Regions from separate parts of the Paenibacillus graminis genome, predicted to be linked through region 1. Evidence: riboswitches for the same ligand, from Rfam matches in the RefSeq annotation. Region 1 holds a riboswitch; each other region holds the start of a gene.
The links. Region 1 has a riboswitch for cobalamin ahead of PGRAT_RS05065 (S-layer homology domain-containing protein). Riboswitches for the same ligand answer to the same signal wherever they lie in the genome.
Positions count from the first base shown of each region.

Region 2: linked by a shared signal. The riboswitch ahead of PGRAT_RS09375 (energy-coupling factor ABC transporter permease) and the one ahead of PGRAT_RS05065 (S-layer homology domain-containing protein) in region 1 are both predicted to bind cobalamin.
Region 3: linked by a shared signal. The riboswitch ahead of PGRAT_RS02625 (anaerobic ribonucleoside triphosphate reductase) and the one ahead of PGRAT_RS05065 (S-layer homology domain-containing protein) in region 1 are both predicted to bind cobalamin.

Region 1 is NZ_CP009287.1:1,183,285-1,193,490, forward strand. Features, by position in the region: gene PGRAT_RS05050 (GAP1-N2 domain-containing protein) at 1-2,913, shown strand, start outside; cobalamin riboswitch at 3,920-4,124, shown strand; gene PGRAT_RS05065 (S-layer homology domain-containing protein) at 4,312-8,913, shown strand; gene PGRAT_RS05070 (DUF4430 domain-containing protein) at 9,213-10,130, shown strand; gene PGRAT_RS05075 (energy-coupling factor transporter transmembrane component T) at 10,127-10,206, shown strand, end outside.
Region 2 is NZ_CP009287.1:2,312,829-2,323,034, forward strand. Features, by position in the region: gene PGRAT_RS09355 (alpha-N-arabinofuranosidase) at 60-1,556, shown strand; gene PGRAT_RS09360 (DUF6171 family protein) at 1,573-1,848, shown strand; gene PGRAT_RS09365 (ArsR/SmtB family transcription factor) at 1,998-2,936, opposite strand; cobalamin riboswitch at 3,111-3,297, shown strand; gene PGRAT_RS09375 (energy-coupling factor ABC transporter permease) at 3,474-4,241, shown strand; gene PGRAT_RS09380 (energy-coupling factor ABC transporter substrate-binding protein) at 4,244-4,540, shown strand; gene cbiQ (cobalt ECF transporter T component CbiQ) at 4,524-5,312, shown strand; gene PGRAT_RS09390 (energy-coupling factor ABC transporter ATP-binding protein) at 5,384-6,262, shown strand; partial or broken gene cobJ (precorrin-3B C(17)-methyltransferase) at 6,419-7,636, shown strand; partial or broken gene PGRAT_RS34290 (sirohydrochlorin chelatase) at 7,766-8,950, shown strand; gene cobK (precorrin-6A reductase) at 8,947-9,726, shown strand; gene PGRAT_RS09405 (precorrin-8X methylmutase) at 9,736-10,206, shown strand, end outside.
Region 3 is NZ_CP009287.1:595,064-605,269, forward strand. Features, by position in the region: gene PGRAT_RS02615 (ribonucleoside-diphosphate reductase subunit alpha) at 1-2,045, opposite strand, end outside; gene nrdG (anaerobic ribonucleoside-triphosphate reductase activating protein) at 2,161-2,676, opposite strand; gene PGRAT_RS02625 (anaerobic ribonucleoside triphosphate reductase) at 2,673-4,658, opposite strand; cobalamin riboswitch at 4,944-5,172, opposite strand; gene PGRAT_RS02635 (MTH1187 family thiamine-binding protein) at 5,565-5,873, shown strand; gene PGRAT_RS02640 (sugar phosphate isomerase/epimerase family protein) at 5,913-6,686, shown strand; tRNA gene PGRAT_RS02645 (tRNA-Thr) at 6,887-6,958, shown strand; gene PGRAT_RS02650 (DUF6442 family protein) at 7,127-7,441, shown strand; gene PGRAT_RS02655 (helix-turn-helix transcriptional regulator) at 7,450-7,662, shown strand; gene PGRAT_RS02665 (hypothetical protein) at 8,110-8,409, shown strand; gene PGRAT_RS34745 (ASCH domain-containing protein) at 8,577-8,822, shown strand; gene PGRAT_RS34750 (hypothetical protein) at 8,752-9,000, shown strand.

The DNA.
Region 1 (10,206 bases):
CTGGCAGCACACGGCGAGAAGAATGAGGAGCTCTACCCTGCCGCGCTGCACTTATTCCATACCGAAACGAATGATACGGTGATTGGGCAGAGCCGGTATTTGGCGGCAGATTTCACGGGTCAGCGGAGTGCTTTTTTTGCCCATAATTTCGTGGTGCCGCCCATCCGCTCAGAGGAGATTCTGGAGGGTTACGGGAACTTTCTCCATGCGGATTTTGCCGGGAGCTATGCGGGAGAGCTGGGCGGAACGCTGCCGGAGCTTACGGCTATCCCTGTATCACAGCTGGAGCAGAAACCCCATCCGTTAAGTATCCTGCGCGGGCTCGGCATCACGGAAGAATTGTTCAAGACGCTGCTGCAGGCAGTGATGGTCTCCGTGGCCGGCAAAAAAAAGCTATACATAGCCCTGGACGTTCCGATCGGAGAGCTGTCCCGGCGCGCGGTAGAGCTGACGGAGGTTCTTTTCAGGGCACTGCCTTATGATTTCCGCCGCAGGCTGGGTGTGATCACCTATGCGAACGAGCCGAAAAGCCGCAAATATATTCATCTGACCTTCGTGGAAAAAGGCTCGCTCCGCCCGGGTGACCGGAACATTGAGAAGGACTTTGTATTCGATCTGGCATCGGGCCGGGTGCAGGGTGCAGACTTTGGCGATTCGCAGCAGCCGTACGCAGAGCTGGCATGGAAGGCATTGCAAGAGCCGGAACGCGGGCTGGAGGACTTTGCGCGTTTTGCTGACTCGCTGCTGCCCGGAGAGAGTGTGGAGCGCAAACTGTCGCTCGCGCTGTACAATGAGCTGGCGGTGTTCTATGAAATTGAGCAGGGCAATGAGAGTCTGTACACAGAGAACAAGCAGGCTGTGCTGGGCGGATTGCTGGCCTATCTGAAGCCGGAGGGTGCGCTTGAGGCACGGGTGCGGCTGAACGATATGTTCCTGGAGCGGTTTGACCGCGAATATGACCTGATCCGCCAAAAAGGCGTTCCGGTGCCGGAGATTATGGAGCGGTTTGTGGAGTATTTTGCGCTGAAGGGCCATACTTACCGGGTCAAAATCGTGGATTATTTCATCAACGGCATGCTCAATGCCCATTCTGCGGGCCGTGAAGATGCGCTGGCGGCGGCTTACCGCATTATTGAGAGCAATGACGAGCTTAGTGCGTCTTTCTTCAAAAGAGTGCTGGCTCAGCCTGTGTTCCGCCGGGCACTGCTGGAGCCTTATATGGAATCCCGGCTGTCTGCGGCGGCAAGCCCGGCGGATATTTTGCGGTTTGTGGCTCATTGGGGCCGGTTCCTGCCGGAAGCACTGCAGCAGTCTTTTGTCCGGGACACAGTGAAGGAGTACTTGCTGGAGAAGCTCCAGCAAAACCCCAATCCGGTGGGAGAGGTAGCGGCGATCCATGATTCGGTGGATAAAGCGGAAAAAGAACGCCGCAGAGGCAGCGGCATCTATCCCGAAGCGCTGTCGCTGCTGGAGGAGCTGATGACGGCTTCGGACCGCTTCCTGCTGAACCGGGTGTCGCTGGAGGAATTGACACAGGAGCAGCTGCTGGACATTTCTTTTTTGCGCTACCGCGATGCTGCCGACTGGCAGCCGCCGCTGGATTCCATTACCCGGCGGAAGGCAAACGCCCTCCGGGCTGCTTACCGGTGGTTCGGGGAAGAGAAGCCGACGGAGGAGATTTTTGCCGGACTCTCCCCGAGAGAACTCGATGATGTGCAGCTGCTCGGACGGCGCTGGCTGAAGGACTCCCGCAGTATTGAACCGTTCGAGCGGCTGCCGCTGGCCTTTTACCACAGCAGTGAGCGTCAGGACGGGCCTCTGGACTATGAGACGCTTATGGAGCTGGTGAAGCGCAAGGCGGGGGATAACAAGGAGACGGTCTACCGTTTTCTGGCTTGGTCTCAGGGGAATCCGCTATTTTCCATTTCAAATAAAAAGCTGTGGCCGGGTTACCGCCGGGCCATTCTGAAGTACTTCCAGAGCAGTGACCGCGAGGCGTTCAAGAGCCGCGATTTCCGCAAAAGCTATGCCGCCGCCGCAGGTCCGGCACTGCAAAATGTCTACAACGAAGCGCGCTCCCAGCTGGCTTCGCCGCTGGCGCGGTGGGTCAGCCGCAGCCGATTTCAAATCCTGATCTCCGGCTGCATCCTGGGCATTGTGCTGATAGGCGCAATTATCGCCATCAGCCTGCTCCGGCCGGACCCTGCGGACACGGCCGAGCCGGTGGGCAGTGCACTGCCTAGCGCCACGGGCGGGGCCGGCGCGCTGGCTCCTGCCGCCGTCCGGCTGGGCGGCGGGGACACGGGCAGCGGCCTGGTGTTCACCTTTGCCGCTGCCGCGGACTGCTCCGCCTTCAAGCCGGCGGAGATCAGCGTAGTGTCCTCCGGCGGTGCCACGGAGGACTACAAGGTCACGGCGACGACCGGCAATTGCCTGGTCGCGCCGCCGGAGGCAGGCGCCGCGGGGGCGGACGGCGGTGCCTCGGGTAATGCGGCTGCGGGTACGCCAGCCGCTAGCCCTGGCAGCGGCGGGAACGCAGCCGCCGGGACAGAGGGCGCGAAGGCAAGCGCGCCCGCAGGGAATGACGGCGCGGACGCAAGCGCCGACACCCAAGGGGCCGCAGGCGGGAACGCCGGCGCGGCCACGCCTTCACCGGCGGCCGGCAGCGCCGCGCCGGGAGCCACTGGAGCCTCGGGAGCGGTGCCGGAGGCACCCGCATACGAGGTGACCGTGCAGCTGGAGGCCGGCGCGAAGCTGGCCGCAGGCGACATGATCATCGCCGGGGAGTACAAGCTGACCCTGAAGCCGGCTTCAGGCGCGGCAGCAGGCAGCCCCCCGGACGACGCCGGAGCGGATGCCTCTCCGAGCCCTGAGCCATCCCCCACAGCGACGGGGGATACAACAACCGAATGAGGTAACGCAGCTCGCAGCGGCTTTTAACACATTAACCTGAACAGCACGATATGCCGAAAGAGTGAGGCTATCGTGCTGTTCAGGTTTTTATTGATTTACAGTATGGGATGAGAGGTAAAGGTACCGTTGATTTCTCCGAAAGCGGGCTCCGGCGTGGAATGAGAGGTAAAAGTACCTTTGATTTCTCCGAAAGCGGGCTTCAGCGTGGAATGAGAGGTAAAAGTACCTTTGATTTCTCCGAAAGCGGGCTCCGGCGTGGGATAAGAGGTAAAAGTACCTTTGATTTCTCCGAAAGCGGGCTCCAGCGTGGAATGAGAGGTAAAAGTACCTTTGATTTCTCTGCAGAGAACAATAGTCTCGTTTGAGTTTGTTCTGGATGCGGAAGCATAGCCTTTACTTTATTGTGCCTCAGAATCATACAGTGTCGGGAAATAACTTAGTGCTATTCGTGTAGAGGACAAAATATCTAGAAACAACGGCAGAAATACCGTTGTTAGGAGCGCCGGTGCTGGAGCAGGTGGAAACAGCGGCAGAAATGCCGTTATTAGGCGCGCTGGTGCGATAAGCGGTTGCTGCTGATCAGGAGTTCCAAATGGAGGGTTACCCTTAATTACTGCACCCCCAACGGTTGCTGCATAGTCATTTTGTCTGGATAGCCGCCTAACACTTGCTGTATAATCCCAACTGCCCGGAGAACGACTCAACGTTTGCCAGACCGTCGCTCGATTATTCCCAACTATCCGTATACTAGCCAACACTTGCTGTATAATCCTCACACTTGCTGTATAATCCCAACTGCCCGGGCAACGCTCCAACGGTAGCCGGGCTGACACCCACAAGGTTCTGCCTTGAAGTGACGGCTCTGATTGGGAGTCGTCGGGTTTTTCAATATTACTGTGGAGTGGAACAACTGCTACAGAGGGTAGCGGGCGTTTTGCACCCGCTAAGAAACGGTTTTTCTATAGACATACAAAGGAATACTAGATATGATTATGGATATTAAAATTTAATAGGTTAAGAGAAAGGTGCCGGTTCGATGCGTAGAATCAGAAATCGGCTTAAAAGGGAAGCACGGTGCAAATCCGGCGCGGTCCCGCCACTGTAAATGCGGAGCGGCTCTTAGAGCGGCCACTGTCCGGCTGGAAGGATGGGAAGGCCAAGAGCAGCAATGAGGCATAAGCCAGGAGACCTGCCTTTTTCGTGAACGTTTCTATTCTTCGTGGGGTAAGAATGCGGAACATATGCAAATGGATGAAGTCTGGAGCTTGGAGCACCGCTGCCTTCAAATTTGTATTCTTCCCTGGCCGCCCTGAACAAGGGCGGTCTTTATGTTGTCCCGGCTGTCCGGCTGCAAGGCAGTACAAGTATTTATTTTATAACACAGGAAAGAGGTTGACGATGAAGACATTTTATTCTGCCAAGTCTTTTGTGCTTGGTCTGGTCTTATTGCTGGTAATTTCGGTTACGGGTACAGCGGTGGTTCCTGCTGGACAGGTTTTTGCCGCGGCGGAAGCCGCCGCTAACACAGGCACGGACAGTGTCACGGACGCAGTATATGCTGCTGATACTTTTGCGGAAGGAAAAGCCGGTGCTTCCCTGGCTGCAGCGGATACCGGGGAACAGGTAACTGTCTCGCAGGCAACGTATTCGGCTGCAGAATATATACTCAGCGGCGGTGTAACGTCGGAATGGCAGGCGATCGGCTTGGCCCAGGCGGGCTACCGGGTGCCGGAGAGCTATGCCAAGTCGCTTGCGCAAAAAGTACAGGCAGCGGGAGGCAGCTTCCCGAACGTGACGGATTATGCGCGGATTGTGCTTGCTGTGCGGTCGGTCGGCGGGGATCCGGCTAATTTTGCCGGCAGCGGATCGGGCGCAGGCTTCAATCTGCTGGAGGGCATCTACAACAGCGACAAAATCAGCGGCCAGTCGCTGAATGCTGCAGTATACGCGCTGCTCGCGCTGGACTCCGGCAGCTACATGCTTCCCGGTGACGCCAAATGGAATCAGGCGTCGCTGCTGGGCGAAATTCTGTCCAAGCAAAATAGCGATGGGGGGTTTGCTCTGTTCCCGGGAGGAGCGAGCGAACCGGATATGACCGCTATTGTGCTGACTGCGCTCGCTGCGCACAAGAATGACCCCGCTGCCTTGACAGCGGGACAACAAGCAGTAGCCTGGCTGGCAGCCAAGCAGGACAGCAGCGGCGGCTACGGGGACAGCAGTGAAAGTGCAGCCCAGGCTATTATCGGTCTGTCTTCCTTTGGCGTGGACCCTGCCAGCGGCGAGTTTGCCAAGAATAATACCGACTTGCTAAAACGGCTGCTGAGCTTCCGGCTGGCTAGTGGAGCCTTTGCGCATAACCAAGGCGGGAGCGCCAACGTGCTGGCTACGGAGCAGGGCCTGCAGGCCCTGGTGGCCTACAATTTGTTCAGCGGCGGAGCAAACGGCAAGCTGTATGATTTCTCTAAACCGGTGGTGCAGAATCCGCTGGTCTACGTGCCGCTGACAATCGAAGGGCCTGAGAATACATTGGGCCAAGGCAGCGCCTACGCGGGGAATGTACTTGAAGCATTGGAAAAAGTAGCCGCTGCGAACGGTCTGCCGATTACGAATCCGTCCGGCAGTTATGTTACTGGCATTGGCAGCATTCATGCAGGAGCTACCGGCGGTTATGACGGCTGGATGTATGCAGTCTCTCGTGGCGGTGAATGGGTAATCGCAGATGTAGGGATGAAAGACTTCAAGCTGAAGGAATCAGACCGGGTGCTGGTTTATTATACAGGCAGCGCTACGCAGCTTGTCGATAAAGTGACCCTATCTAAGGCACAGCCGAGAGAGGGTGAAGCTTTTACCGTCACAGTCACCCAAAAAACATGGGTATGGGATGGCTCAGCTTCCAATCCGGTGACTACAAGCGCCGCCGATGTGCAGGTGACGGTTGGGGACAAGACCGCAACAACAGATAAAGACGGCAAAGCCGGGTTTACAGAGGGTTTCGCTGCAGGGAATTATACACTTTCCGTTACAGGATACACAGCAGGGAAGGCGCCTAAGATTGCAAAATATACACAGACGCTTAAGGTAGCTCCTCTCAATGTAAAAGCCACAGTATCGGTTGAGGGGCCACAGGGCTCCATCACCGAAGGTACGCTGGAAGCGGCTAATGCGCTGGACGCACTGAAGAAGCAAGCGGCATCCGGGAATATTCCGCTGGACATTACGGAGTCTTCTTTTGGCAGCTATGTCTCGGGCATCAATGGAATTCAGAGCGGAACCTATAACGGGTATTGGAGTTTTGTAGTTTCCCGCGGAGGGGAGTGGATTTATCCGTCTGTGGGGATGGGGGAGTTCATCCTTCAGCCTTCCGATCATGTGCTGGTCTATTACGGCGGGGGAGCTACCCAAGTTGTCAACTCCGTAACGCTCTCCGCTGCCCAGCCTAAACCGGGCGAAGCATTCACGGTAACCGTTGCCCAGAAGCAGTGGGTGTGGAATGATAAGACATATACCTCTGATCCGGTTGTTACCCGGGCGGAGGGTGTGCAAGTAAGGATTGGAGAGACTACAGTAACAACCGATAAGCAGGGTGCAGCGCTCTTTGAAAAGGGCCTGCCTGCGGGGGCGTATACGCTTGCCGTGACGGGATATGTTGCGGACAGCACGCCGAAGATTGTCCGCTACACGCAGCCATTGACCATTTCGGATACAGCAGTGGTGCCTCAGCCGGTATCGGCAGCCATTTCGGTTATCGGCGACAGCGCTAAGGGGACTATACTGTCCAGTACCACAGTAGCTCTGAATGCCGGAGAAACAGCGTACAGCCTGCTGATCCGCCAGCTGGGAAGCCGCGTGGCAGCTACAACCTCCGGCGGAAGCACTTATGTCGTTGCTATCGATGGCTTGAAGGAGTTTGACCGCGGGCCAAAAAGCGGATGGAAATATTCCGTAAATGGCAGCGATCCGGGATTCAGTGCCGGAGATTACAAATTGAACAATGGGGATGTTCTTGTCTGGTATTATACGACAGATTATGATACTCCTCCGGCAGGTACGGGTGGTCTCCCTGGTAGTGCGGGAAGCGTCGCCATCGCAGCGGACAACACTCTTCCGCTGAACCAGGTGGGGCAGACGACAGCAGTTACAAATTCAGGTGCACCAATGACGGCGTCTGAAGCGGCAGCCTTGAGTCAAAAACTAACCGCCAATACGGCTGCCTTCGAGCAGGAGGTTACTCCCGGTGCGGGAGCGGCTTTGAAGGACAGCGGCAGCGAGGTACAGCTGCTGATTCCGGCCGGTGCAGTCTCCGGAACAGTGAAGATCAGCATGAAGGAGAACAGCTCCAGCCGCGGCGAGCTGGTGTCGGGTATCTATACGTTCGGACCGGACGGAACGAAATTTGTGAAGCCGGTTGAACTTTCCATCACCGTGCCGGTAAAAGCCGGCAATCCAGCTAATCTTGCTTTGGCTTGGCTCGATCCGGCCACAGGCCGCTGGATTCCGGTTCCTTCCGTTCTGGATGCCAAGACAGGTATCATTACCGGAAAAATCAGCCATTTTACAGATTACGCAGTAGTTGACCGCAGCAAGTGGGAGCCGCAAGCTGAGCAGTTGAAGAAGGACATAGCCGCTACAGCCAAAGGGATAACAGCCGCAGAAGAGCTAAGTGATTGGCAGGCTCTCGGGCTGGCCCGCTCGGGTTATAAGGTGCCTGCTGCTTATCTGGAAGGGGTAAAGGAGCAGCTGTCAGCCAGCCAGGGCCAGCTCCGCAAGGTTACGGACTATGAGCGTCTGGTGCTGGGTGTGGCCGCTGCAGGTGCAGATCCGCAGAACTTCGGCGGCTATAACCTGATTGAAAAAATCTATAACAATGACAATATGACCAGCCAAGGCAGCAACGGTCTGATTTTTGCCCTGATCGCCCTGGACAGCGGCTCCTATACGGTGCCTCCGGGTGCCAAGTGGACCAAAGAACGTCTGGTTCAGGCCCTGCTGGAAGTTCAAAGCAAGGACGGCGGCTTCCCGCTGACCGCGGGCGGAGCAGCTGATCCCGATATCACGGCTATGGCGGTTACCGCACTGTCAGCTCATACCGGTCAGACAACGGTTGCAGCGGCAGCAGACAAAGCCATCGCCTGGCTGTCGCAGCAGCAGCAGGAAGACGGCGGCTACAAGCAGGCAGGTGTAGAAAACAGTGAGAGCACAGCGCAGGTCATCATTGCCCTGGCTGCAGCGGGTATCGGCCCGAATGACTCGCGGTTTGTCAAAGCCAAAGGCGGATTGCTCAGCCATCTCGCTTCCTTCCGTCAAGCGGACGGGGGATATGCCCATACCCAGGGGCAACCGGCTAACAGCGTAGCCACCGAGCAGGCGCTGCTGGCATTGACCGCCTATAACCGTTACCTGACGGGCGGGGGGAACCTGTTCAGCATTTCTCCTTCCGGGGTGGCCGGTGGGGCAGTGTTCACCGACGAGAACCTGATTTCGGCCTGGGCGCTGGAATCCGTGCATCAGGCTTACAGCAAGAAGCTGATGGAGGGCATCAGCGGGAACAGTCTGGTTTTTGCGCCGAAGCAGAAGATTACCCGGGCGGAATTTGCCGCCCTGCTGCTGAGATTGACCCATAACGAGCCGTCTGCGGCTACCGGTGCGCCGGCATTCAGCGACGTCAAAACCGGCGCATGGTATTATGGAGTAGTGCTGAAAGCGAAAGAGCTCGGCATTGCCGATGGGATCACAGACACAACCTTTAATCCGAACGGAATCATTTCCCGCCAGGATATGGCTGTCATGATTACAAGAGCACTCAAGCTGGACAATACAGCTACTGCGGCAGCCCCGCAAGCAGCGAAGTTTACGGACGAAGGCCGGATCAGCAATTATGCGCTATCCGCTGTCCGTACAGTTACGGAGCTGGGCTATATGACCGGATTCGGCGGAACCTTCGACCCGGCATCGGCTGTGACCAGAGAAATGGCCGCTGTTGTGGCGGTGAGACTGCCATAAGCACATCTGCTTTCGCAGCAGTTGATCAACGGCGGCGCTTAAAAGGCCAGCGCATCAACGTCCGGGTAACTTAACTGCACGAAATACAGCTAACTGCAATAAAGCCAGAAAACCGGTGATCAACAGCCCATACCAGCTGCAAGGAATGCTGTAAACAGTCATTACCAGGTGCGTGGATGTGTTGTAACAGCAAGAGTGTGTTGGGATGATTCACCACTAATCATATTGCCAAAAGAACGGAACGGGGGAGCAGTTGCAGCCCCGTTCCTTTCCCTTTTTTTTCGGAGGTGTCCATGTTTATGTCCAAGTCCATCCAGCAATGGTTGTCCGCCCCGCTGCTGCTTCTGTCCGCAGCGGTGCTGCTCGCCGGCTGCGCATCCGGCGCAGACACAGCCGGCGGGGTGCAGAGCCCCGCCGCGAGCACGGCTGCGGTGCAGAGCCCGCAGCCCGCAACCCAGGCGTCCCCTCTCCCGGGGGACGCCGCAAGCCCCGTGCCATCCGCCTTAGCGGACGGCAAGGAGGCCCCGCCGTCCGGCGCGGAATCCGCCGGGACGCCTGAGGGGGCGGCTGTGTCTGCGCCGCCCGTCTCCTCCGGCGCGGCAGCAAAGCCCGCGCCGTCTGCCGCTGCCGTAACGGAGCCAGCTTCCGTTACGGGCAGCGCAGCCCCGGCCACGGCGAAAGCCTCGGCCGGGCCAGCGAAGCCTGCAGCCGGGGCGAAGCCGGCAGCTAGCACGAAGCCTGCCGCCACGGCGAAGCCGGCAGCCGGCACCAAACCGGCGACAGCGAAGCCTGCCGCCACGGCGAAAGCCCCGGCAGCCTCGCAGCCGGCGGCAGCAGCTTCAGCCGCCCCGGCGAAGCCTGCCGGGGCCGTAAATACCGTCACGCTCTCCATTGTCGGGGACAAGGAGCACGGGACCATTTTTGCGGCGGCTGCCGTTGATGTCAAGGACGGCGAGAGTGCGCTGGAGCTGCTGAAGCGCGTCACCCGCAGCAATAAAATTCAAATGGAATACCAGGGAGCCAAAAGCTTCGCTTATGTGGAAGGCATCGATAATCTGTATGAATTTGACCAAGGCCCCGAGAGCGGCTGGATCTACAAGGTTAACGGTGAAGTTCCGGGCAAAGGGGCAGGCAGCTACACACTGCAGCCGGGCGATACCGTGGAGTGGCTGTATACGCTGGATATGGGCAAGGATGTAGGGGCGGAAGTGCAATGAGCAGCGGCTTCCGTGCAATGCATCCCTCGGTGGCGCTGCTCTACTATGCCGGGCTGCTGTTGTTCGCCACCCTGCT
Region 2 (10,206 bases), 1.1 Mb from region 1:
ATGTTAATATAATTATTAAGTAGTTAATAAATATATTAATTAAGAGAGGCGGCATAGGAATGACTCAGCGTGTTGTGCTTCATACGGATATCCGCAAGGGAACGATTAACCGGAATATTTATGGTCATTTTTCCGAGCATTTAGGACGTTGCATTTATGAAGGGATCTGGGTAGGGGAGGACTCTCCGATTCCAAACACCAAGGGCATCCGCAATGATGTTGTGGAAGCGCTTAAGGAAATTAAGGTGCCGGTACTGCGCTGGCCGGGCGGTTGTTTTGCCGATGAATATCACTGGAAGGATGGCATCGGTGCGCGCGAAGGCCGCAAACGGATGATTAACACGCACTGGGGCGGCGCGGTGGAGAACAACCATTTTGGAACCCATGAATTCATGGAGCTGTGCGCCATGCTGGAATGTGAGCCATACATCAACGGCAACGTGGGCAGCGGAACGGTTCAGGAAATGTCGGAATGGGTGGAATACCTGACCTTTAACGGTGTATCTCCGATGGCTGAGCTGCGCACGAAGAATGGCCGGGAAGAGGCCTGGGCTGTGAAATATTTTGGCGTGGGCAATGAAAACTGGGGCTGCGGAGGGAATATGCGTCCTGAATATTACGCTGACCTGTACCGCCAATACCAGACGTATGTGCGCAACTACGGGGACAACCGGATTCATCGGATTGCCTGCGGCCCGAATGCGGATGATTATCACTGGATGGAAGTGCTCATGCGCGAAGCTGCGCGGTTTATGGACTCCATCACGCTGCATTACTACACCGTTCCCGGCGCAACTTGGGAGCAGAAGGGCGCGGCTACCGGTTTTGATACTGCGGAATACTTCACCACTCTGGAAAAAGCGCTGCGCATGGAAGAGCTGGTCACCCGCCACAGCGTCATTATGGACAAATATGATCCGGAGAAAAGAGTCGGCCTGATCGTCGATGAATGGGGAACCTGGTACGATGTAGAGCCGGGCACGAACCCGGGTTTTCTGTACCAGCAGAACTCGATCCGCGATGCGCTGGTTGCCGGACTGACGCTGAATATCTTTCACAAGCACAGCGACCGTGTACGGATGGCGAACATTGCCCAGACGATTAACGTGCTGCAGGCCGTCATCCTTACCGAAGGCGAAAAAATGCTGCTGACTCCGACCTACCATGTATTCAATATGTACAAAGTGCATCAGGATGCCGAACTGCTGGATCTGACGCTGGACAGCGGCTCTTACAGCTTCGGCGGCAAGGAGATTCCGGAAGTCTCGGCGTCGGCTTCAGTCACAGCAGAAGGTGTTATTCATGTCAGCCTGTGCAATCTGAATCATGCGGCTGCGGCTGTACTTCCGCTGGAGCTGCGCGGCCTTGCCGGGCAAGCGGTGGACATTGCCGGCACTACGCTTGCCGGGGCAACCATTGATGCCCATAACACTTTCAGCGAGCCGGAAGCAGTTGTTCCGCAGCCGTTCACTGCCTTTAAGCTGGAAGGAGATACTATTACTGTCGAGCTGCCGGCAATGTCGGTGACTGTACTGGCGATTACACCGAAGGCTTAATCGAAGGGGCATGGCTATGGCTGCAACCTCAACCTGCAAAGGGTGCCGGGACGATTATAAGGTCACGGAAGCCCAGATTGCGCGTATACTGGCGTCCTCAATGTTCAACGAAAGCAACACCGCCTCCGATCAGGTGTACGCGGAGCGGCTTGCCATTTGCGGTACCTGCCCGAAGCTGCAGGATGGTGTGACCTGCACCGCCTGCGGCTGCATTATCCCGGTTGTTGCCCGGCTGAAGGCGCGCGGCTGCCCGCTTCCCGGCGGCGGCCTGTGGCAGCCGGTTAACGGCTAAGCGCGGCGCGCGCGCGTCCTTGGGTCAGGCTGTGCAGAATACAGCATGGCATGAATCCTGGCCTAACCTCAAATCCCCGATCATTCGCTGGCTTCATCCGCTGCGGAGGATCGGGGATTCTTCATTGTAATCCTCATATGGAGCCTGGCTTAAGGTGTTCCGGCAGCGCCGGGACTCTCGGAGAGATAGGTATAGAACAATTCAACCAGCATGTCCTGGTTATAGTTGCCGAATCCTTTGCCGAACAGCGTCAGACCGCCGATATGCTCGGCATCCTCCTCCACAGACAGTCTTAACGTCCACTGCTTGCTGCGGATATCCACCTGATCCAGCGTAACCCCGGACAGCTTTTGTCCATCCATAAAGGTCCCATTGGGGGTAACCCGCAGCTGCTTAAGCAGTCCGTACTGATTTGTGAGCGCAGGCCACCAGGAAGGCGTATATTTGCCCCTGCTGTCTCCGTAGTCACCGGGACTGGTCCAGAAGCCAAGCTTTGTTCCGTTCAAAGTAAAGGTGATATCCGAAGGCCAATTATTATTGATGGAAGGGGCCTCTGAGGCGATTTCCATGGTAATGACAAGCTCCTCCGGCTGCTCGCTGGACAGGAGAAAGTTGGGGATTTTGTATTCGACATAGCCTTTGCCGAACCAGAGGATGCCTGCATTCATCCGCTCCAGATCCCAGAAGTAGCGCGGGTCGTCAAAATTGCCGATGACCTTCTCTACCGTTGCCAGACCGCAGGTCGGTTCGATCCGGAAGTCGGAGTAGAGGCCGACCGGTATCTCTTTGCGGTGGCTTTTGCGTTCCGCTGCGGTTTGAGCGGGGAAAATGATCTCTGCGCTTTCAGCCGCCAGCGTGCAGATTTTTTGCAATCCGCTCCGCCCGGGAGCCATATGTGTCCGGATCAGCCCGGCCGCCTCCAGCTTGCGGACATGCATCGTCATAATCGCGCTGCTAAGCTGGGCTGCCGCTGCCAGCTCCTTGACGTTCATCGGCTGAACGGCGAGCAGGCGGAGCATTCGGAGGCGTACGGCGCTCGATAAAGCCTCGTAGACAGGCAGGGATTCTTCGGTAAGATCCAATTTCATAGGACAGCCTCCGGGTTCAGGTTCATACAATAAGGGGACGGCGAAGCCGTTACTGCTTATATAGTTAATAATTATATTATTCAAATCAGGTTCTTACAAGCTTCTTGCCTTTTCATGGACACCTCCACTTTTATCACAGACACCTTAAGCCATGTCCGCTATGATGTACAGGATGAATTAGCGATGAAACAAGGTGCCTTTGATTCACATCAAGGGATAACAGGGAATCGGGTGCAACTCCCGAGCGGTCCCGCCACTGTAAGGAAGAGCCAGCTTTCAACAGGTCACTCGGTTGCTCCGGGGAAGACGAAGGCCAGCGATGATCCCGAGCCAGGAGACCTACCTTGTTTGCGCACACACGACTCTACGCGGATAGGAGCGGTGTACGAATGGATGGAGAGATAAGGGTGTGCTGCTTATTTTGGCGGCGGAGCAGCCTTCTCTTTGTGATCCGGATACGTACATGATACTCCCACCCTCAGGGGCGGGAGTTTTTGGTTTGACGCCGCATACAAAAATCAAGCAGGAGGTGCAGGGATGAACAAACGCAGCTGTTGGCGTTTTGCGTGGCTGGTCGGCATATTTGCCGTTTATTTTTTGCTGAACGAGCCGGGCACGGCGGAAGCAATGCACATTATGGAGGGATTTTTACCGGTTGGCTGGGCGGTGTTCTGGTGGCTTGCTTTTCTGCCTTTCTTTTTCCTTGGCGTCCGTAAGCTCACAAGGATGACCCGGGACAACCCGGAGCTGAAGCTGCTGCTGGGTTTATCCGGAGCATTTACCTTTGTGCTCTCTGCGCTCAAAATGCCCTCGGTAACCGGAAGCAGCTCTCATCCGACGGGGACGGGACTTGGCGCAGTGATGCTGGGTCCGCTGCCGATGAGCGTGACCGGTTCCATTGTGCTGCTGTTCCAGGCGCTGCTGCTGGCGCACGGCGGAATCACCACATTAGGCGCGAACGCCTTCTCCATGGCAGTGGCCGGCCCTTTTGCCGGTTATGCGGCCTATAAGCTGGTCATGAAGCTGGGCAACCGGGAAAAGTTGGCGGTATTCTGCGCGGCTGCGGTGGCGGATCTGATGACTTATGTGGTCACTTCCATTCAGCTCGCGGTGGCTTTTCCGTCAGCGGATGGCGGCGTACTGGCTTCTATGGTGAAATTCGGCGGCATTTTTGCCGTGACCCAGATTCCGCTGGCGGTCAGCGAGGGGCTTTTGACGGTGCTGTTATGGAACTGGCTGAAGGCCTACAGTTCACAGGAGCTGTCCCTGCTTAAACGGGGAGCCAGGGGAGGAAACACACTGTGAAGATGAAGAACAAATGGAAGAACCTGCTGATGCTGCTCGCGGTGATTCTGCTGGTGGTCCTGCCGCTGCTGTTCGTGAACGGAGAGTTCGGCGGGGCCGATGATGCGGCAGAGGGTGCAATTACAGAGATTGATCCCGCATATAAGCCCTGGTTCAAGCCGCTGGCTGAGCTGCCGGGTGAAACGGAAAGCATGTTGTTCGCGCTGCAAGCGGCTATTGGCGCAGGAGTAATCGGCTACACACTGGGTCTCTTGAAGGGAAGACAGGACCGGCAGAAGCTGAATGATCAGAAGAATTGATGCAATATCCTGCAGCAATGCCCTGAGCCGGATATCCCCGATGTGGAAAAGCCTCTTCGCAGCCGTCATGTTCACGCTCGCTTATGTGCTGCATCCGGCCCTTCAGGTGCTCATTACGCTGTGGATGATGCTGTGGTGCCTGCAGTATGCCAAAATCCCGCCGCGCGCCTACGGGCAGTTGTTTGGCACTGCGCTGTTGTTCTACGGCCTCAGCCTGCCGGCGCTGCTGGTGGAGCTGGGCCGTCCGGCAGCCGGAGAGGCTGCCCTCTGCCTGCGGATTCCGGGCACGGCCCAGTTTCTGTACATGGCCCCGGCAGGAGGTATGCGGGCAGCGCTGCTGCTGGCCCGGGTGTCCGCCTGTCTGGCCTGCTGTCTGTTCATCATGCTGACCACGCCGTTCGGCGAACTGCTGCAGGTGCTCCGCAGGCTGCGGATGCCGCAGATCGTGCTGGAGCTGATGCTGGTCATGTACCGGTTCCTGTTCCTGCTGGATGATGCCGCCCATGGCCTGCTGCTGGCCCGGCGGCTGCGCGGGGGTCACAGGGGCTTCAGATCCAAGCTGCGGGAGGCTGCAAGTATGGCGGCGTCATTGTTCGCGAACACCATGCACCGCTACTATGGGCTGTCGCAGGGGCTTGCTGCCCGGGGGTTTACCGGAGAAATTCTTTTGCCGCCATATGTGAAGCGGGAAGTGCCCCGAAGGTTTGCCCTTGAGGCCTATGCGGGAATTGTCCTGCTGGCGGCCGCACAGCTGTGGATGCTGTATACATGAAGAGAACGGCAAATGATCAATGAGTGAAAAGCCCGGATACAGAACTGATGGAGAAGGAGGGCGGCATGGACATGGATTACAGTTTAGCCTTCGAGGATGTCGTATTTCATTATCCGGACACGGTGGAGCCGGCGCTCCGGGGGCTGACCGCAGCGATTCCCAAAGGCTGCAAAACAGCCCTGCTTGGACATAACGGCTCCGGCAAATCAACCCTGTTTCTGCATGCGGTGGGCTTGCTGCGGCCGCAAAAAGGGAGGATGCTGCAAGCGGGACTGCCTGTATCCTATGCCAAAAAGGAGCTTGCCGCCCTGCGGCGCAGAGTCGGGCTGGTCTTTCAGGACCCGGAGCAGCAGCTGATCCTGGGCACACCGCAGGACGATATCTCTTTCGGGCTGCGGGGCGCGGGCATGGATGAAGCGGAAATCGCTGCGCGGTGTGCTGCGGTACTGGAACTGCTTAACCTTTCAGCAATACAAGATAAACCTATTCATCAGCTCAGTCTGGGCCAGAAAAAGCGCACCGCGCTTGCAGGCGTGATGGCGATGGAGCCGGAGCTCCTATTGCTCGATGAGCCAACCTCCTATCTGGACCCGCTGTCGGAGACGCAGCTTCTGGATGGCCTGGACAGCATACACCGTAAGGGTACAACTGTGGTGATGGCCACGCATGATATGAATCTGGCCTACCGCTGGGCGGACTGGATCATTATCCTCGATCAGGGCGTCTGCCGGGCCGCCGGAGCGCCGGAGGCTATTTTTGCCGGAGGGGAGCTGCTGCAGGAGATAGGCCTCGGGCTCCCGCTGCTGGCTGAGCTGTGGCACAGCCTGCCCTCGCGCGTAACGGGAGGGCGCGCTGCTCCCCGGAATGCCGGGGAGTTCAAGGCGTTGCTGAGCAGTCTGCTGGAGGAAGGAACGGGAGAGCGAGCCAGGGCAGCTGGTCGTCAGCCATAGTGGAATATAACCCGCCATACGGTCTCTTTAGTGACAGAGTGCAATTAAATCGGTTTCAGTGCAAATATAGGACTTTTTAGTTGTATCAAAAACAGCTAGAGCATGGGCATCCATTTAGAGTCAGTGTTGGACTTACATACGAACGGGGGAACAAGAATGAACAAGAAAGGAAAGCTGTTGATTATCGGCTTTGGTCCAGGCAGGCTGGAACATATTACGGGCCGTGCTCTGGCAGCGCTGGAAGAGAGTGAAGCCGTGATCGGCTACACCACTTATGTGGACCTGATCAAGCCGCTGCTGCGGCATCAGGAGATTGTCGGCACAGGCATGACTGAAGAGGTCAGCCGGGCCCAGGAAGCCGTGCGCCGTGCGGAATCCGGGCAGACGATCGCCGTTATTTCCAGCGGTGACGCAGGGGTATACGGAATGGCGGGGCTGGTCTATGAAGTACTGATTGAACGGGGCTGGAACCGTGTCACGGGTGTGGAAGTCGAGGTGATTCCCGGGATATCGGCCATTCAATCCTGTTCTTCGCTGCTGGGTGCGCCAATTATGCATGATTCCTGCACGATCAGCCTGAGCGACCATCTAACGCCTTGGGAGAGCATTGCGGCGCGTGTGGAGGCGGCGGGAGCCGCAGACTTCGTGATTGCCTTCTATAATCCGCGCAGCGGAAAGCGCACACGCCAGATTGAAGAGGCCCGCCAAATCCTGCTCCGCTACCGTGATCCTTCCACTCCCGTGGGTATTGTAAAAAGCGCCTACCGCGACCGCGAGCAGACCATTGTCACGACGCTCCAGGAGATGCTTGACCACGAGATCGGCATGCTGTCGACCGTGATCGTCGGCAACTCCGCCACGATGGTTTATGACGGCCTCATGGTTACACCGCGCGGCTATGAACGCAAGTACAGCCTTGGCGCCGATACACAGGCACTGAAGCCGCATGAGCGGCTGCGGACCTCTTCGGAGCCCTGGTCGCTGGCAGCGCTGAATCCCGCGGGGAATGTGGTGAAGGTGAACATCTGCGGCTTCTGCGGCATGAGAAAAGAGAGTGCTGCCGGAGCCGCACGGCGGTTACATCAACAGTTGAACGGCCGGCTTGTGCCAAGAGGGCTGCAGATCAGTGTGGCTGGCTGCGGGATGGCCTGCAGTTCGGCGGTCCTGGAGGATATCGGCCTTGTCTATTCCAAGGGGAGCTACGAACTATATCTTGGCGGAAAAAAAACCGGACGCACCCCGCACGCGGGCAGCAAGGTCCGTGAGGGAATGAACGAAGAGGAAGCAGTGGCCGCAGTAACTGAGGTGGTTGAGCAATACTGTGCGCAGGGCAGTCAGAACGAACGGTTTTATACTTTTTTTGAGCGGATGGGCAGTGGGATTTCAGCGAATTACCCGCAAGCGGAGAGCGTACTCCACTGGGAACACACGCACACATATTCCCATAACCATGAAGAAGCGCAAGGGATAACTACAGTATTGCTTGTAGGACATGGCAGCCGTGTGGAAGAGGGGAATGAAGAACTGCGCAATTTCACCCGGGCGCTTGCTGTCCGCAAGCCGGAGCTTGCCATTGAAACCTGCTTCATCGAGTTGTCGTCTCCTTCCATTTCCGAGGGGATTGACAAATGTGTGCTGGGAGGAGCCGGGACAGTCTATGTGGTGCCGATTATTTTGTTCGCGGCTGGACATTCCAAGCTGGACATTCCGCAGGCTCTGGATCAGGCAAAGCAGAAATATCCGGGTGTGGAGTTCATCTATGGCCGTCCGCTCGGAGTGCAGGAGAGAGCGGTAGAAATTCTGCTCGACCGGATCGCCGGGGCTGTCCCGCAGCCGGTTCAGGTGTCGTCTCAGCCGGAGCTGCCCGGAGACCGGCTGGGGGAAACGCTGCTGCTGGAGCACGGTTCGTTCGCGCAACAGGATACTGGCGGGCAGGAGACTGCGGCTGCATTGTCAGCTAGAGTAATGGCCTCTGCTGCGGATAGGGGCGAGCCTTGTTCCAAAGTGAGAGACGAGGACACCATCGTGCTTGTTATGGGCCGTGGGGGCAGTGATCCGGATGCGAACAGCGACTTTTGCAAGCTGGCCCGCCTGCTCTGGGAGAGAACACCCTACAAAAGCGTCGAAACCTGCTTTATTGCCATCACCAAGCCTTCACTGCCCGCAGGGCTGGAGCGCTGCCTGGCTCTCGGTGCACGCAAAATTATCGTGCTGCCGTATTTATTGTTCAGCGGAGTGCTGATGAAGCAGTTCAATGAGACGGTGAACCGTTTTGCCGCTGCGCATCCGGAGATTGAAGTGGAGGCTGGCACGGGTCTGGGCTCCCATCCGCTGTTGTCTGACATGCTGCTGGAGCGGATCGAAGAGACTCTAACAGGCCGGACGGCAGCCAACTGCGACAATTGCATGTACCGTGAGGAAGCGGCTGCGCACCACCACCATCACCACCATCACGATGATCACCACCACCATCACGATGATCACCACCACCATCACGATGATCACCACCACCATCACGATGAGCATCATGATCACCACAGCCACGGTGAGGAAGGGCATAAGTCCGGGTGTTGCAGCCAACCGGCCCCGGCAGACGCAGATAGGGGTGTCCCGCCGCAGTCCGGAGCTTCATATTCAGAGGATGCGGTGCACCCGGCAGGTGCTCCAGAGGCTCGCCGGCCGCGATGATATTTATACTGTGCGGAACCAGTGACGCTCGGGAACTGGCGCTGGCCCTGTCACGGGAGCAGCTGCCGCTGCTGGCTTCCGTAGTGACGCCCAGCGCTGCGGAACGGCTTGAAGCAGCTGGCATCACAACCCGTGTCGGCCGGCTGGACCAGCAAGGGATGATCGCCTGTTTACGCGAGCTGGGCTGCAGTGCCATTATTGATGCCAGCCATCCGTTTGCACAAGAGGCGCATGACCATGCGATGGGGGCCGCTGCAGCGCTGGGGCTGCCGTATTTGCGTTATGAGCGGCGCAGCCTCATGTATGAGCAGCATCCACGGTTGTTGGTTGTGTCTTCCTATGAAGAGGCTGCCCGCAGGGCCAAGCAGCTGAAAGGCTCTGTCATGCTGACTACAGGCGGTAAAACCTTGGAGATTTTTGCGGAAGCGCTGCTGGGTGACCCTGCGATCCGCCTGACGGTCAGACTGCTTCCCTGTCTGGAAAATATGCAGAAATGCCATTTGCTTGGGATAGAGCAGCGCAACATTATTGCGCTGCAGGGACCTTTTTCACGCGAACTGAACGAGGCATTGTACAAGCAGTATGGCACACAGGTCATGGTTACGAAGGAAAGCGGCGCGGAAGGCTCCCTCGATGAAAAAGTGCACGCCGCGCTCGATATGGGGATATATGTTATTTTGATTGCCCGGCCGCAAGCTTTTTATAAAGAGTATGGCGCGGTGTATGGGTCATTCGAAGAGATGGTGTCCGCAGTTACCGCTTTTAATAAGAAATGAGGGATAGCTATGGAATTTGGCACGGATTTTAAGCCGCTCACAGTGCAGCCGCAGGAAATAGAAAGCCTGAGCTTTCAAATGATTACCCGGGAGCTGGGCGGGCATGCATTTAACGCTTTGCAGTACCCGGTCGTGCAGCGGATCATTCATGCTTCCGCCGATTTTGAGCTGGGACGGAGTCTGGTGTTCCATCCCCGGGCAATGGAGGCAGGGATTACTGCTATTTTGGAGGGGCGGCCCATTATCGCCGATGTGCGGATGGTGGAGGCCGGTATTGCCAAAGAGCGGATTCACAAATACGGCGGTGAGGTACGGGTGCATATTTCTGATCCCGATGTGGTTGAGGCCGCTAAAGCACAGGGAACAACCCGGGCCATCCTCGCCACACGCAAAGCCTGCGCCGAAGCGCCGGGCGGCATCTACGTGATCGGCAATGCGCCAACAGCCCTGCTGGAATTGATCCGTCTGGTCAAAGAAGGT
Region 3 (10,206 bases), 590 kb from region 1:
TCCTCATAGGAGAGCAGCTCATACAGCGGATCGATGCTGGCTGTGGAGCCGGCGATGATCGAGGTCGAGCCGTTCGGGGCAATCGCGAACATCCAGGCGTTGCGCACGCCGTCCGCAGCCACTTGCTCCTGCAGCTCACGCCACTGTTCGGTGGTCACGTATTTGCCTTCCTGTTCGCCGCTGGTATAGCCGCGCGAGGTGAAGTAGGCCCCGGTCTCCCAGTCGGAACCGGCGAACTTCGGATAGCGGCCTTTCTCGCGGGCCAGCTCCATGCTGGAGCGTACTACCAGATAGTTGATATGCTCATACAGATGGTTGTTGTATTCCACGGCTTCATCGGACTCCCAGCGGATGCCCTCCAGTGCCAGCAGGTGATGCAGGCCGAAGGTGCCGAGGCCGACCGCACGGTATTGGCTGTTCGTGTACTGCGCCTGCAGCACTTCAATATTGTTGATATCGATGACGTTGTCGAGCATGCGGACCTGAATCGGCACCAGCCGCTCCAGCACGCCTGCCGGAATAGCACGGGCCAGGTGGATGGAATTCAGATTGCAGACAACGAAGTCGCCGGGAACCTTCGAGATCACGATCCGGGTCTGTCCGTCCTTCGTAACCAGCTCTTCACTCTCAATAACCGTTGCCGACTGGTTCTGCATAATTTCTGTGCACAGGTTGGAGGAGAATACCATTCCCTGGTGACGGTTCGGGTTGGAACGGTTGACCGTATCGCGGTAGAACATATATGGCGTGCCGGTTTCAAGCTGGGATTTCATAATCCGCTTCATGATGTCGATGGCCGGAACCGTGATGCGGGAAAGCTCCAGATTGGCGGTGGCTTCGGCATACTTTTCCCGGAATGAGCCTTGTCCCAGCTGTTCATCATAGAAATCCTCCAGACCCAGCGCGCGTCCTTTGGCATCTTTCCAGCCCATCACCTTCTTCACTTCATGCGGGCAAAAGAGATTCCAGTGTCCCCGTGCTTCCACAGCCTCCATGAACAGATCGGGCAGGCAGACGCCGTGGAATACGTCATGCGCGCGCATCCGCTCGTCCCCGTTGTTCAGCTTGAGGTCGAGGAAGGCGAGAATGTCTTTATGGAAGACGTCGAGGTAGACGGCGACGGCGCCTTTGCGCGTGCCGAGCTGATCGACGCTGACCGCGGTATTGTTCAGCTGGCGGATCCACGGGATAACGCCGGAGCTGGTGTTCTTGTGGCCGCGGATATCGGAGCCGCGGGCCCGCACCTTGCCGAGGTAGACGCCGATGCCTCCGCCCATTTTGCTGAGCCGGGCCACATCGGTATTGGAGTCGAAGATGCCTTCGAGCGAGTCATCCACGGTGTCGATGAAGCAGCTGGAGAGCTGTCCGGCGACCTTTTTGCCCGCATTGGACATAGTAGGGGTGGCAGCAGTCATATAAATGTTGCTCATGGCCCAGTAGGCCTCTTTTACCAGCTCCAGACGTTTCTCTTCAGGCTCTGTATGCATGAGGAACATGGCGATAACCATATAACGCTCCTGCGGCAGCTCCATGACACGCCCGTCAAAATCATGAGCCAGATAGCGGTCCGAAAGGGTCAAGAGGCCGATATAATCGAACAGCAGGTCGCGCGTGTGATCGATGCAGCTGCCCAGCTCCTCAATCTGCTCCTTGGTATAGTGGGAGAGCAGCTCTTCGCGGTAGATGCCTTTTTTCACCAGATCGGTAATCAGCGGGTATAGCTCGCCGTAAGGCTCCTCCGGGTAAGCTTTGTAGCGGCGGTTGACGGCTGCTTTTTTGTACAGGGAGGTCAACAGGGAACGCGCAGCGGCGAATTTCCAATCCGGCTCTTCTTTGGTAACCAGTTCAAGCGCGCTCATCGTGAAGGCATTGCTGATCTCTTCTCCGCTGACCTCTTCACGGCGCAGCTTGGACTGCACACCGCGCAGCAGGGTTTCTTTGCTTAGCTGATCCAGGCCTTTCAGGATACGGTCGGCGTACACGGAGAGACGGATTTCATCAAAAGCCAGTTGGCGGTTGTCGGGTTTCACTACGAGCTGTGGCATAAGTTCATACATCCTTTCATTTTTGGGTTTAATTTTCAATATCAAAAATTAAAGTATATGGTCGCAGAGAGCGGCCCGCACCAAGGCTTGGCCTGCTCTTTGATAGTTACCAAATTTATAATGCAGCCGGCTGCCAATGTACGATTTCGGTACCGGCAAGACTGGCCTGAATATCAATAATGCGCTGGTTGCTGCTTCCCCGGTAGGGAAGAGTGGTATCCTTGAGCTCTTCTACAAAACGTCCGTCGATCACGACCTGGCACAAGGCCAGCAGGTTCCATTCGGGTGAACCCGGAGCCGCTGTAAGCTCCTCATACGTATAGCCGGTGTAAATCCAGATGGAATAGTCCGGCAGGACGCTGCGCAGCTCCTGGATGAAGCCCGCAGCCTCCTCTGCCGAGAAAAAGGGGTCGCCGCCCGCCAGCGTCAGTCCGTCCAGCAGCGGATTCGCCGCCATCTCGGCGATAATCTCCCGCTGGCGCTCCAAGGTGAACGGTTCGCCGTAATTGAAATTCCAGGTCTTCGGGTTGAAGCAGCCCGGGCAACGGTGACGGCAGCCGCTGAGGAAGAGGACGGCCCGCATGCCCTCTCCTTCGTTGATTGATTCCGGGTAGTAGCCGCATATATTCATAGATGTTTAACGCGGTCCCTTACTTCAGCTTGCTTGGCGGCATTGAAGCGGGTCTGGTAGTCGCCGGTCAGATAGCCGGTTACCCGGCGCAAGCGGCGGATATGCACATCCTTCTCATGCGCGCCGCAGGAAGGGCAGTTTGTGCCGATCACGCCTTCGTAGCCGCAGTCTGAGCAGCGGTCTATCGGATGGTTAATGCTGAAGTAGCTGACCTGCTGCTCCAGCGCATAACGGATGATCTTCACAAAAGCCGCCGGGTTGCTGCGGGCATTGCCGTTCAGCTCCACATAAGAGATCGCGCCGGCATTGCAGTATTCGTGGAACGGCGCTTCCAGGCTGATTTTCTGTGCAGCGCTCAGCTCATGGTAGACCGGGATATGGAAAGAGTTCGTATAATATTCACGGTCGGTGACGCCCGGAATCGAGCCGATCACCTTGCGGTCCACCTTGGTGAACTTGCCGGACAGGCCTTCAGCCGGTGTGGCGAACAGCGTGATGTTGAGGTTCAGCTCCTCGCTCTTGCGGTCGCAGTACTCCCTCATATGGCGGACAATGGCCAGCGCTTTAGCGTGAATCTCCATGTCCTCGCCGTGATGTTTGCCGTACATGGCCTTCATGCATTCCGCCATGCCAATGAAGCCAATCGACAGGCTGCCGTGCTTCAGCAGCTCGCCTACACTGTCTTCGGGAGCGAGCGCTTCGCCGCCTTCCCAGACGCCTTCGCGCATCATGAAATCGGAAGCTTTGGCCTTCTGGGAAGCTTGGATGCGGAAGCGGTGGAGCAGCCCTTCCAGAGCGATGTCCATATAATGGTTCAGATCGTCATAGAAGCCTGCCTCGTCGGCGGCAAGGCGGCGTCCTGTGGCGATGCCGTATGCCAGTCCCAGCCGCACCAGGTTGAGTGTATTGAAGGACAGGTTGCCTTTGCCGGAGCAGTGGTTGCGTCCGAAGCGGTCGCCCAGCACCCGGGTGCGGCAGCCCATAGTGGCAAATTCGGTATCCGGATCCGCCGGATCGTAATATTGCAGATTAAGCGGTGCATCCAGATTGGCGAAGTTCGGATACAGTCTCCGGGCGGAGCATTCCGCCGCCTTGAGGAACAGCCCGTAGTTCGGATCACCCTGCTGCTGGTTCACGCCCTGCTTGCATTTGAAGATCTGGATCGGGAACACCGGCGTTTCGCCGCTGCCGAGGCCGTTCATCGTGGCGGTCAGCAGCGAGCTGATGACCAGCTGCCCCTCTGGTGAGGTACAGGTGCCGTAGTTGATGCTGGTAAAAGGAATCTGTCCGCCCGACCGGCTGGACATTGTATTAAGGTTATGTATCATGCTCTCTGCGGCCTGGAGCGTTTCACTTTCCGTCTCCTTCAGCGCAAAGCGGAAGGCCCGCGGATATTGCTCCGCCAGATCGCTGCGGCTCATAGTGACTTCCCCGGTGAGCTCTCCTGCAGCGCCTTCTTCGAAATACTCCAGTCCCTTGCGGAACAGCTTGGCGAAGGACTTGGTCACATATGGAGCCAGATCATAATCCAGCTTGTTGGCGGAGACGCCACCGTATTGGGCATTCTGCTGTGACTGGAAAATAATCGCCACAAGCGACATCGCAGTCATAATCGAGTTGGGAGGGCGCACACTGCCGTTGCCGGTGTTGAAGCCTTCCCGGAGAAGACGCTCGAACGGGATAAAGATGCAGTTGGTGGTTCCGATCGCGTATTGATCCAGATCGTGGACATATACCACATTATCGAGGGTAGCCTGCACCAATTGAGGCGGCATCGTGAAGTTGCGGGCGTACCACTTGGAATACTCACTGCCGAACTTGCTCATTTTGCCGGAAAAGCTCTCACCGTTCAAATTGGCATTCTCGCGCAGCAGATCCAAATCCCGGCTGTCGATAATATCGCGCCCCAAATGGATCACTTCCTCCAAAAGAACCTCCTGTGCAGCTTGTCCACCGTTGTACCGTTTCTCCAGCAGCGTCATTGTCTAGCTCTCCTCTCCATATATGAAACATATTCTGATTGTAAAAAAAGGCATCTCCCGCCGAGGAAGGCGGAAAATGCCCGGATGCGTAGCGCAAATAACCTGAGCGGATATTTGCGGATGGTCTCCATGGAAATATGCTTTCCCGCAGAAGCCGATACCTGAGCGCGATAAGGCTTATCGCGCTCAGGTACCGGCAGCCTTGGCTCCCTGGCATAAGGGAAGGCTAAATCTGCTTGTGCAGGCCGCATGCGGACACCTATCCTGTTCCTCGCAGGCGTAAATGATGGTGCCCGGAAACAGGCAGGTCTCCTGGCTTCCGGTGAATCCGGGGCGCCTTCCCAAGGGTAGATGCCCCTCAGTGGCGTGAGCCTCAGGATCTGCTCCGCAGGGCTTCTGGGAGCCTGTGGAGCATCCGGTTACAGTGGCGGGACCACAGCGGATTTGCACCGCGCTTCCCTATTAAGCTTCAACTCTCCTGGGAGAGCAAAGCACCTGTTTCCACTATATTTTGTTGTCGCTAGATAAAAATAACCCAATATCTTGTGTTTGTAAACATTTTTTTGCGAACCCGCGCCCGGTGCGGACTCCGCCCGTTTACTCACAGATGATCCACAGTCCATCCACAGATTACCCGCCATTCGTCCACAATTTGCCCACAGGTAATCCACAGCAAAGGGACAAATTTTGCCGGAACTGATTCATAAATTGTCCAAAATACGCCACAAAGGTTCCGGAATTTTCCAATCCTTCTTTTACGGCCTTTTTCCGTGTCCGTTTGTGTGTCCCGAATATAGTAGGACTTTAGGTGATTTGTGGGGGGAGGCCGGAGTTGCTACAATAGAGAGGACTAGAGACATATCTAACGCGGTGTATAAATAAGGCTTATATAGGAGGGAATTCAGGATGGCGATTGGCGAAGTAACCGTAATTCCGATTGGTACAGGCAGCACCAGCCTCAGCAGCTATGTGGCTGACATGCAGCGCGTGCTGGAGACGGTGGAAGGCATTACCTACGAGCTGACATCCATGGGCACGATTATCGAAGGTCCGCTGGCGCGGATTCTGGCGGCTGTCGAAGCGCTGCACGAGTCCCCTTTTACTGCCGGAGCACAGCGGGTGTCCACCTCGCTCAAGATTGATGACCGGCGGGATAAGCCGTCCACAAGCCGCAGCAAGCTGGAATCGGTGGAACGCAAACTGCAGGCGGATTAATTCAGGTTAACAATAACAGCGAATAGGAGCGGATGCTTAATGGCGGCTATCAAACAGCAGATCGGGATACAGATGTACACCCTGCGAGACAGGGCGGAGAAGGATTTTCTGGGGACGCTGCGCAAGGTGGCGGAGATCGGTTACAAGTCGGTGGAATTTGCCGGGTATTTTGGCGTATCGGCTGCAGAACTGCGCAAAACGCTGGATGAGCTTGGACTGTCGGCCCCCTCAGCGCATATCGGGCTGGATTTCAGCAGTCTGGAGAATATGCAGTCGGCATTATCCAGAGAGATCGAATATGCCCGGGAGGTTGGGCTGGAGTATCTCATCACACCTTCTGCGCCTCTTCCGGAGCAACCTGCGCTGGACGATGTGCTGGCTCTGATTCCATTCTTTGAAAAGGCTTCCGGGATGGTGCGGGCAGCAGGGCTGAAGTACGGCTACCACAACCATGACTTTGAGTTCAAGCAGGTCAACGGGCAGGCCGTCATCGACATCTGGCTGGAGCGGATTCCTGCTGAGCATATGGTGGCAGAGTTTGATTTGGGCTGGGTGCATGTGGGGGGTGCAGTACCGGCGGAGTATATCTCCCGGTATGCCGGACGTGTGCCGCTGGTTCATATCAAGGATTTCGGTGCGGGCCATGAGGAAGCCGATCTCGGGAAGGGCCAGGTCGATTTCGAGAGCGTCTTTAAGGCTGCGGATGAAGCCGGAATTCAGCACTACATCGTGGAGCAGGAGGTTTTCGCTTCTTCGTCACTGGAGAGCGCCCGGCTGGCGCTGGATTACTTCCGCAAGCGGGGAATGGTGTAACCGTTTCCTGATTCGTTCTGTAAGTGCTTGCCGCCGCAGCTGCCTGGGCGGATTGGCTCACCCTTTCCAGCCTGCGGCCTGAAGCCGCCCTTCGTGGGTTCTACCACAGACTTTTGAGAGAGACAGGACTGTGAGGGAAAGGGTTGCGTTTTTCTCCAGACGATGTATAATGTATTTTGTTTGACAGAAAAATGCTGTAAGCTGGTGTAGCTCAGGGGTAGAGCAACGCACTCGTAATGCGTAGGCCGGGGGTTCAATTCCCTTCACCAGCATCCTTAATAGTTCAATCATGGCGCGGTTTCCCGGGGTTTCGGGGGCTGCGCTTTTCTGTGTTTACATAAATCTCCGTACAAAACTCTATCTGGTTCATTGACAAGTAAACTTTGCATATTATAATAAAGGTGCCAAGTTTACTTGTCGGTTAAAAAGGAGGATTTCTAATGGATAAGGAAATCATATTAGAAAAAATCAGACAGGAAAAAAAGGATGAGGGAAAGGAGTTTATTTTTAATAGAGGCAGAAAATTTGGAGTCATAGGCACGCTGAGTATATTTTGCATTTTAGCTGTTTTCAATTTATACAATAATCATCAGGGGACAAATGCTGCATTATTAGCGGTGGTTATGGGGTATCTTGGCTGTGAAAGTTTCGGAATCTATAGTATAACTAAAAAGAAAATGGATTTAATTAAGATCATTTTTGGATCTGGTTTAAGCCTCTTTTTTTTCATAAAATACTTCTTAATTGTAGGATAGGGGCCAAGATGAATGAAAAGTTGATGTTGAAAAATAGATTGCGAGAGGCAAGAGCAGAACAAAAATTATCCCAAACCCAATTGGCAGAAATGGTGGGCGTTTCAAGAAATACAATAAGTTCTATTGAAACAGGGCAGTTTAATCCTACCGCAAAATTGGCTCTAGTCTTATGCATTGCTTTGGACAAAAAATTTGAAGAGTTATTTTATTTTGATATGTGAATATGAGAAGCCCTGGGCCGTTCTGGTCTGCATGGCAGGCAACTTTGAGGCTTTTTTACCAGTCGACGCTGCTGAGCAGTGCCAGCTGGAAAAAGGGAACTTATTTCTCCCCAAAATCAACAATTGTGAGATTGAAGTGGAAAAAGGAAACTTAATTGGGCCATATTACTTCATCAGGAGCGAAATGAGCTGAATTAGTGTACCTTTTTCCACTTCACCTGCGGAGAACAGAGGGTGCTTAAACCGACCTTTCATAATATTACCATTAATTTTAAACGGATATGGAGGGGAGAAGTATCAACAAATCTGGCTGATCTTATGTACATAACTGGTGAATCCGGGTTGGATGCCGCAGGAACAGCGTATAACGCTTTATCTATAAAAAGTCTGGATAAATCTGATATAATAAATAGAAAGTAAATTCAAGAAAAAGGAGAAAAAAGAAATGTGAGGAATAAACACAAAATTATATTCACGTTCACCTGTTTCGCTGCTTTCATCCTATTGTTTTTGCAACCGGCACTCGTCCATGCAGCGGATGCAGGAACAATTGTGGACAGCGGCACAAAAGAACGGCTAATGGAGCAGTACGGGCTTGAGCCGCCCAAGCCTTCTTTTTCCATCAGCTGGACCGGAATGGATGCCCGGATGAGTACACCAATTCAAGTCTTTTTAGCCATCTGCGGACTGGCGGCCAGCCCTTATTTAGCTGTAATCTGGAAGTTTATTCTATTCCGCTTCTCGTAAAAGTTGCACAGAATCCCATAGCGTCATACAATACAGTAGTAGAAAGCACACACATTGCGCAGGCAGGGGCTTTGTCCCTTCCAGCATCCCGATAACTATAGGCGGCGCGGCTTTCCGGATGTTCGGCGGCTGCGTTTTTTGCTGTTCAGAGAGGAGAAAAGGCAGAGATGAAATGTCTGACAATCCGGCAGCCCTGGGCCGCATTAATTGTGCTTGGGGAAAAACAGTTCGAAACCCGTTCCTGGCAAACAGCTTATCGCGGTGAACTGGCTATTCATGCCGGAATGGGGATCGACAAAACTGCCTGCAGGCAGGAGCCTTTCAAGTCGGCCTTGGCGCGGCATGGCTTCACTGTGGACAATCTCCCCTCTGGGAGCCATCGTCGCCACAAGCCGTCTGGCCGATTGCTATAAGGTGACGCAGGCGGATGCCGCCCATGGCTGGCCTGGCGGCAATGAGTTGGCTTTCGGCGATTATGCGCCAGGACGCTATGCCTGGAAGCTGGAAGATATAACGGCACTTGCCCGGCCCATACCGGCCAAAGGCAGGCTGAGCTTCTGGGAGTACCCTGTGCTGGAGGGAGAGCAGTGACCGGCCGGGACTGTACAGCCTTTTGGCGAAACAAGAAAAATTATTTAGCGGCCCAAGCCATAATTGGGTATGAACCGGCTGACTCGCGGGTAATCTTCTTATAGGATGTTTGGTGCTGCCACTGTCCCGCGCGATCATCAGGATGTATAAGAAAGGGCGTATGCATAGGAAATGGGAAGTCTCCTTATTGCGTGGCTTTGTATGCTGTGTTTGTATTTTTCGTTTGAGGATAAGGTGAGCCGGAAAATTATTCTTCCTGTGGCACTGGTCGTTTTTTTCGGCACACTGGGCTATTGGAAGCTCTTAATGTAATTTTTATGCAGCTATCAGCTTATTTTCAGGTTGAGTATATATATTGAATGTACCAAACACTCCCCGGTGTTTATAGATAGCTTGCAGGGCCTTGCCTACTCCCATGGTGAGGCCCGTTTTATTTTGTCAGGCTGACCCTTGCGCTATCATGAGCGGGATTTGATTCTATACTGCTCCCCAACGTAACCGCTTTTGATACCCCGGCAGATGAACTTGGCTTCGATTCAAAAAATAACCACTGGAATTTATAAACAAAGAAACTTTATGTGACATTTTTCACAATAAAATAAGAAGAATTATTTTATATTAAAATTGAAATATAAAAGATTGAAGTGTAACAAAATAAAGCACCTCAAAGAGGAGAATTATGATGAGTCATGAAGGAAGTCTCCGCCGTGGGTTGGCATTCGGGTTGTTTTTGAGTATTCCGTTGTGGGTGTCCATGATTGGCTGGATTCAGCTGTTATAAATCCCAATCCGCTATATCCGCAATGTCTGGTTATGGGAGCGTATATAGCATTACATAGAAATGGATGAAGAACTGCTGCCGGTGGATTCCGGGCAGTTTTTTTTGTAGTGCGTTCCTAATTCGAAAGGACGTTCTTGCTCCTTAAGGAGTAGAAATAGCTAAGAATGAATAGGATGGATAGAATTTGAAATTATAGTTCTAATATACTATATTTTAATATTGAAAATTGCAAATAAATACGGGATGGGGTGCTGTGAAAAAGGCGGTAACCCGTTCTGCGGTGAGACTCTCTTCTGGACAGGTAAGCTGAAAAGCCTTATGAATAGCGGGTTTGTCCAGGATCGTCTAAATGGTCACATGAAAAAATAATTAAGGAATAGATTGACAATAGGGCAGGGGAACCGCTAAACTGAAATTAGTTCAAA